2 regions of the Streptomyces sp. V4I23 genome follow, and region 1 is predicted to be linked to the other one. Evidence: predicted binding sites of a transcription regulator. Region 1 holds the regulator's gene; the other holds the start of a gene.
The links. The regulator HspR, encoded in region 1, represses chaperone genes until heat shock. The targets are predictions, from matches to a motif close to TTGAGNNNNNNNNNCTCAA.

Region 1 (3,407 bases):
CCGACTCCGCCGAGTCCTCCGAGAAGGAGGGCTCGGCGGCCCCGGCAGGGGACGCAGCGAAGATCGCCGGCCTGACGGCGCAGCTGGACCAGGCCCGCTCGGCGCTCGGTGAGCGCACGGGCGACCTCCAGCGCCTCCAGGCCGAGTACCAGAACTACCGCCGCCGCGTGGAGCGCGACAGGGTCACGGTCAAGGAGATCGCCACGGCGACGCTCCTGACCGAGCTGCTGCCCGTGCTCGACGACATCGGCCGCGCGAGGGAGCACGGGGAGCTGGTGGGCGGGTTCAAGTCCGTCGCCGAGTCCCTGGAGACCGCCGCGGCCAAGATGGGCCTGCAGCAGTTCGGCAAGGAGGGCGAGCCCTTCGACCCGACCGTGCACGAGGCCCTGATGCACTCGTACGCGCCGGACGTCACGGAGACGACGTGCGTCGCGGTGCTCCAGCCGGGGTACCGCATCGGCGAGCGCACGATCCGCCCCGCGCGGGTCGCGGTGGCCGAGCCCCAGCCGGGCACGGCGTCGGCGGCCAAGGAAGAGAAGAAGGCCGACGAGGAGAGCGGTGGCCCGGACGAGGGCTGACGCACGACACGTCCGGGAGGAGGGACGTCGATGAGCACGAAGGACTTCGTCGAGAAGGACTACTACAAGGTTCTCGGCGTCCCCAAGGACGCGACCGAGGCCGAGATCAAGAAGGCGTACCGGAAGCTCGCCCGCGAGAACCACCCGGACGCCAACAAGGGCGACGCCAAGGCGGAGGAGCGCTTCAAGGAGATCTCCGAGGCGAACGACATCCTCGGCGACCCCAAGCGGCGCAAGGAGTACGACGAGGCCCGCGCCCTGTTCGGCAACGGCGGCTTCCGGGCCGGTCCCGGCGCCGGCGGCACGTTCAACTTCGACCTGGGCGACCTCTTCGGGGGCGCCCCGGGCGGTGGCCAGGGCGGCGCCGGCGGTTTCGGCGGTGGCCTGGGGGACGTGTTCGGCGGCCTGTTCAACCGGGGCGCCGGCGCGGGTGCGCGCACGCAGCCGCGCCGTGGCCAGGACATCGAGTCCGAGGTGACGCTCAGCTTCACCGAGGCCGTCGACGGGGCCACGGTCCCGCTGCGAATGTCCAGCCAGGCGCCCTGCAAGGCCTGCTCCGGCACCGGCGACAAGAACGGCACGCCCCGCGTGTGTCCGACGTGCGTCGGCACCGGCCAGGTCTCGCGCGGCGGCAGCGGATCCTTCTCGCTGACCGACCCGTGCGTGGACTGCAAGGGCCGCGGCCTGATCGCCGAGACGCCCTGCGACGTCTGCAAGGGCAGCGGACGCGCCCGCTCCTCGCGCACCATGCAGGTGCGCATCCCGGCGGGTGTGTCCGACGGGCAGCGCATCCGGCTGCGCGGCAAGGGCGCACCGGGCGAGCGCGGCGGACCGGCCGGCGATCTGTACGTGGTGGTCCACGTCGACGCCCACCCGGTCTTCGGCCGCAAGGACGACAACCTGACCGTCACCGTGCCCGTCACCTACGCGGAGGCGGCGCTCGGCGGCGAGGTGAAGGTGCCCACCCTCGGCGGTCCCGCGGTCACGCTGAAGCTTCCTGCGGGCACGCCCAACGGCCGGACGATGCGCGCCCGCGGCAAGGGCGCCGTCCGCAAGGACGGCACGCGCGGGGACCTGCTGGTCACCATCGAGGTGGCCGTGCCGACCGAGCTCAGCGACAAGGCGAAGGAAGCGCTGGAGGCCTACCGCGAAGCCACCGCGGACGAGGACCCGCGGGCCGAGCTGTTCCAGGCCGCGAAGGGAGCATGACATGGAGGGCCGTCCGGGACGCAGTCGCAGCCCCTATGAACTGACCGACGAGTCGCCGGTGTACGTGATCTCGGTGGCAGCGCAGCTGTCGGGCCTGCACCCGCAGACTCTTCGGCAGTACGACCGCCTGGGTCTCGTCTCCCCCGACCGCACGGCCGGAAGGGGCCGGCGCTACTCTGCCCGCGACATCGAACTGCTGCGCACCGTCCAGCAGTTGTCGCAGGACGAGGGCATCAATCTGGCCGGGATCAAGCGCATCATCGAGCTGGAGAACCAGGTCGCGGCGCTCCAGGCCCGCGTCGCCGAGCTGTCGGCGGCCGTGGAGGGCGCGGCGGCGGCGATGCAGCAGCGTGAGGCGCAGGTCCACGCCTCCTACCGGCGCGACCTCGTTCCGTACCAGGACGTCCAGCAGACGAGCGCGCTGGTGGTGTGGCGTCCCAAGCGGCCCGACCAGGGCGGCAGATCGTCCTGAGCAGTGTGTGCCGAAAGGGCCGGAGAGCGAATGCTCTCCGGCCCTTTCGGCTCTTGGTGGAGAGGCCCGGGTACTCACTTCGAGGCCACCGCTCCGGCCATGGGGCCGCGCCTGGTGCCGAGGGAAAGTCCGAGCGCGACCGGTCAGCGAGTCCGGCGGGCGTTGAGCCGGGCGGCCTGGCGCGTCAGGTGATCTCGCTCGGCGAGGTTGGGTGCCTTCTGGGCCGCCTCGGCGTACAGCCGTGCCGCCGTCTCCAGGTCGCCGTCGCGCTCGTGGAGGTACGCCGCCACCGCGGTGTGGCGGGGCATGGGGTGTCCCCTGCTCGAAGAGCTCGGGGAGGAGTCGTCCAGCGCCGCGAGCGCCGCCAGGCCGGCGCGCGGTCCGTCGGCCTCGCCGACGGCCACCGCGCGGTTGAGCCGGACGACCGGGCTGTCGGTCAGGCGCACGAGCTCGTCGTACCACTCGACGATCTGCACCCAGTCGGTCTCCTCGACGGTGGGTGCGTCGGCGTGGAGTGCCGCGATGGCGGCCTGGGCCTGGAACTCGCCCAGCCGGTCGCGGGCGAGGGCCGCCTGCAGGATCTCGACGCCCTCGGCGATCGACGCGGTGTCCCACCGGCCGCGGTCCTGCTCGGCGAGCGGCACCAGGCTGCCGTCGGGCGCGGTCCGGGCGGCGCGCCGGGCGTGGTGGAGCAGCATGAGGGCGAGCAGCCCCGCCACCTCGGGGTGGTCGACCCGGGCCGCGAGCTGCCGGGTGAGCCGGATGGCCTCGGCGGCGAGGTCGACGTCGCCGGAGTAGCCCTCGTTGAAGACCAGGTAGAGGACGCGCAGCACGGTGGCGACGTCGCCGGGCTGGTCGAACCGCACGCCGGAGACGGTGCGCTTGGCCCGGCTGATGCGCTGTGCCATGGTGGCCTCGGGCACCAGGTAGGCCTGGGCGATCTGGCGGGTGGTCAGCCCCCCGACCGCGCGCAGCGTGAGCGCGACCGCGGACGACGGCGTCAGGGACGGATGGGCGCACAGAAAGTAGAGCTGGAGCGTGTCGTCCACCGCGGGCGCGGGCCCGGGCACCGGCTCCTCGTCGACGAGGTCCTCACGCCGGCGGCGGGCGGCGTCCGCGCGGGTCGCGTCGAGGAACTTGCGCCAGGC
Region 2 (3,407 bases), 1.2 Mb from region 1:
CGACGGCTCCAGCGCGGGCAGCGGCTCCGTGCCGGTGACGGCGAAGTCCGGCGCCGCCATCAGATGCGAGGCCAGCACCACCGATTCCGCCCCGCCTTGTGACCGCAGGCGCACGGACGTACCGGCGAGCCCCACCACCTGGTGGTCCTCGTTGTCGTAGGTGATCCAGTCGCCAGGCCGCAGCACGGCCCCACGCTCAGCAGCCACCGGTCACCCCCGTGGAAACCACCGCCGCCGCATGCAGCGGAACCGACATGTCCACGTTCAGCTCGTGTGTCCACAGCAGATGGAACAGCACGGGCAGCACCGCGATCTCATCACCCACCGACAACACCCCGCCCATCAGCGGCCGCGGTTCCGTGAATGCCACCAGCAACTCGCAGACCACCGGCTCCAGCCGATATCGGGGGTGCCGGTATCCGGCCAGCCAGCGCACATTGCGCACGAAGATCGCGTCCGGGTTCCCCACCAGCCGGAACTCCCACCCCACCTGCGTGCAGGCCGCTCGCGTCGCCTCGAACTTCGCCACGTCCCTCGGCCTGCGACGGTCCGCCGGTCGGCAGTCGACCACCACCGCAGTGCCGTCCTCCCGGCGGGCGAAGTAGTCCGGCGCGTGAGAGACGCCCCTGCCCGCCTCCGACTGCCAGAACAGCCAGAACGGCTGCGAGGAGATCCCCACGACCAACGGATCGAAGTCCAGCAGCATCACATGATCGCGCTCCAGCCAGGACTCGTACCCGATGTGACCGCCGACTGTCGCCGACCACCACAGGCCCGGTAGATGGCGCTGTCCCTTGTACGACTTGAACGCGCGTACCGGCGCTACGTCCTCGAACCGCACCGCCCGGGCGTCGGCCAGCGGCAGGCGGAACTCCGACCCGCACCGGTCGGCGTACGCGACATCGAACCCCTCCGCCGGCGGCCCCGAGACACCACCCGGCAGAACCCCTAACGCACGTGCCACGACTCGCTAACCCCGCCCCGCGACGAAAGGTCACTCTGCAAGGCGAACGATCACGCGAAGAGTAAAGCTGCGAAACGAAGAGACCGGCGTCACAGGACAGCGAGAGAGTGATCGCTCAGAGCGAACATCACCCGGGGAACATCCAGGGGCTCATATGCATTGAGTCGGTACAGCTCAACTTGACTGCCTAAGGGGAGATCATGGCTGCCGATATCACGGCTCACTCACCGCTCACCCTGCCCGTCCTGCCGCTGGACGACGAGGTCGTACTGCCCGGCATGGTCGTGCCGCTCGACCTGTCCGACAACGAAGTACGGGCCGCGGTCGAGGCCGCCCAGGCTGCCGCCCGACCCTCCGGCAACAAGCCGAAGGTGCTGCTCGTTCCCCGCGTGGACGGCACATACGCCGCGACGGGTGTCCTCGGCACGGTCGAGCAGGTCGGCCGGCTGTCCGACGGCGATCCCGGCGCGCTCATCCGCGGTGTCGGCCGCGTCCGCATCGGCGCCGGGACCACCGGTCCCGGCGCGGCTCTGTGGGTCGAGGGCGCCGTCGTCGAGGAGACCGTTCCCGATCCGCTGCCCGGCGCCGTCACGGAGCTGGTCAAGGAGTACAAGGCGCTGGCCACCGACTGGCTGAAGAGGCGCGGTGCCTGGCAGGTCGTCGACCGCGTGCAGCAGATCGAGGGGATCTCGCAGCTCGCCGACAACTCCGGGTACTCGCCGTTCCTGACCACTCCCCAGAAGATCGAGCTGCTGGAGACCACCGACCCGGTGGCCCGGCTCAAGCTCGCCACCGAGCAGCTGCGCGACCACCTGGCCGAGCAGGAGGTGGCCGAGTCGATCGCCAAGGACGTCCAGGAAGGCGTGGACAAGCAGCAGCGCGAGTTCCTGCTGCGCCGCCAGCTGGACGCCGTGCGCAAGGAGCTGCGCGAGCTCAACGGCCAGGAGGGCGAGGACGAGTCGGACGACTACCGGGCCCGCGTCGAGGCCGCCGACCTGCCCGAGAAGGTGCGGGAGGCCGCCCTCAAGGAGGTCGAGAAGCTGGAGCGCGCGAGCGACCAGTCGCCCGAGGGCTCCTGGATCCGCACCTGGCTCGACACCGTCCTCGAACTGCCCTGGAACGAGCGCACCGAGGACTCCTACGACATCCAGGGCGCCAAGGCGACCCTGGACGCCGAGCACGCGGGCCTGCAGGACGTGAAGGAGCGGATCACCGAGTACCTGGCGGTGCGCAAGCGGCGTGCCGAGCGCGGTCTCGGGGTCGTGGGCGGCCGCAGGGGCGGCGCGGTGCTGGCCCTCGTCGGCCCGCCCGGTGTCGGCAAGACGTCGCTCGGCGAGTCCGTGGCGCACGCGATGGGCCGCAAGTTCGTGCGCGTCGCCCTCGGCGGCGTACGGGACGAGGCGGAGATCCGGGGCCACCGGCGCACCTACGTCGGCGCCCTGCCCGGCCGTATCGTCCGCGCGATCAAGGAGGCCGGTTCCATGAACCCGGTCGTCCTGCTCGACGAGATCGACAAGGTCGGCTCCGACTTCCGCGGCGACCCGGCGGCGGCTCTGCTCGAAGTCCTCGACCCCGCGCAGAACCACACCTTCCGCGACCACTACCTGGAGGTCGAACTCGACCTCAGCGACGTCGTCTTCCTCGCCACCGCCAACGTGCTGGAGGCCATCCCCGAGGCCCTGCTCGACCGGATGGAGCTCGTACGGCTCGACGGCTACACCGAGGACGAGAAGATCGTCATCGCCCGTGACCACCTCGTGCCGCGCCAGCTGGAGCGGGCGGGCCTGGAGCCGGGCGAGGTCACGCTGGACGACTCGGCGCTGCGCAAGCTGGCGGGGGAGTACACCCGTGAGGCGGGCGTGCGGAACCTGGAGCGGTCCATCGCGCGGCTGCTGCGCAAGGTGGCGGCCGAGCACGAACTGGGCGACCGTGAGCTGCCGTTCACCGTCACCGACGGTGAGCTGCGCGGGCTCATCGGACGGCCGCACCACGTGCCCGAGTCCGCCCAGGACCCGGCCGAGCGCCGCACCGCGGTGCCCGGTGTGGCCACCGGACTGGCGGTCACCGGCGCGGGCGGCGACGTGCTGTTCGTCGAGGCGTCGCTCGCCGATCCGGAGACCGGCGGCGCGGGGCTGACCCTGACCGGGCAGCTCGGCGACGTGATGAAGGAGTCCGCGCAGATCGCGCTGAGCTTCCTGCGCTCGCACGGAGCCGAGCTCGAACTGCCGGTCGCCGACCTCAAGGACCGGGGCGTGCACATCCACTTCCCGGCGGGCGCGGTGCCCAAGGACGGCCCGAGCGCGGGCATCACGATGACCACGGCGCTCGCGTCGCTGCTCTCCGGACGCCAGGTGCGCACGGATGTGGCGATGACCGGCGAGGTGTCGCTGACCGGCCGGGTGCTGCCCATCGGCGGCGTGAAGCAGAAGCTGCTGGCGGCGCA

Region 2: a site for HspR is predicted at 1,124-1,142, ahead of lon (endopeptidase La). Genes of this name have one in related genera too.

The regions. Positions count from the first base shown of each region.
Region 1 covers NZ_JAUSZW010000004.1:3,826,445-3,829,851, reverse strand. The annotation lists gene grpE (nucleotide exchange factor GrpE) at 1-578, shown strand, start outside; gene dnaJ (molecular chaperone DnaJ) at 609-1,787, shown strand; gene QFZ82_RS19570 (heat shock protein transcriptional repressor HspR) at 1,789-2,259, shown strand; gene QFZ82_RS19565 (RNA polymerase sigma factor) at 2,403-3,407, opposite strand, start outside.
Region 2 covers NZ_JAUSZW010000004.1:2,593,167-2,596,573, reverse strand. The annotation lists gene QFZ82_RS13785 (Mu transposase C-terminal domain-containing protein) at 1-207, opposite strand, end outside; gene QFZ82_RS13780 (TnsA-like heteromeric transposase endonuclease subunit) at 197-964, opposite strand; gene lon (endopeptidase La) at 1,165-3,407, shown strand, end outside.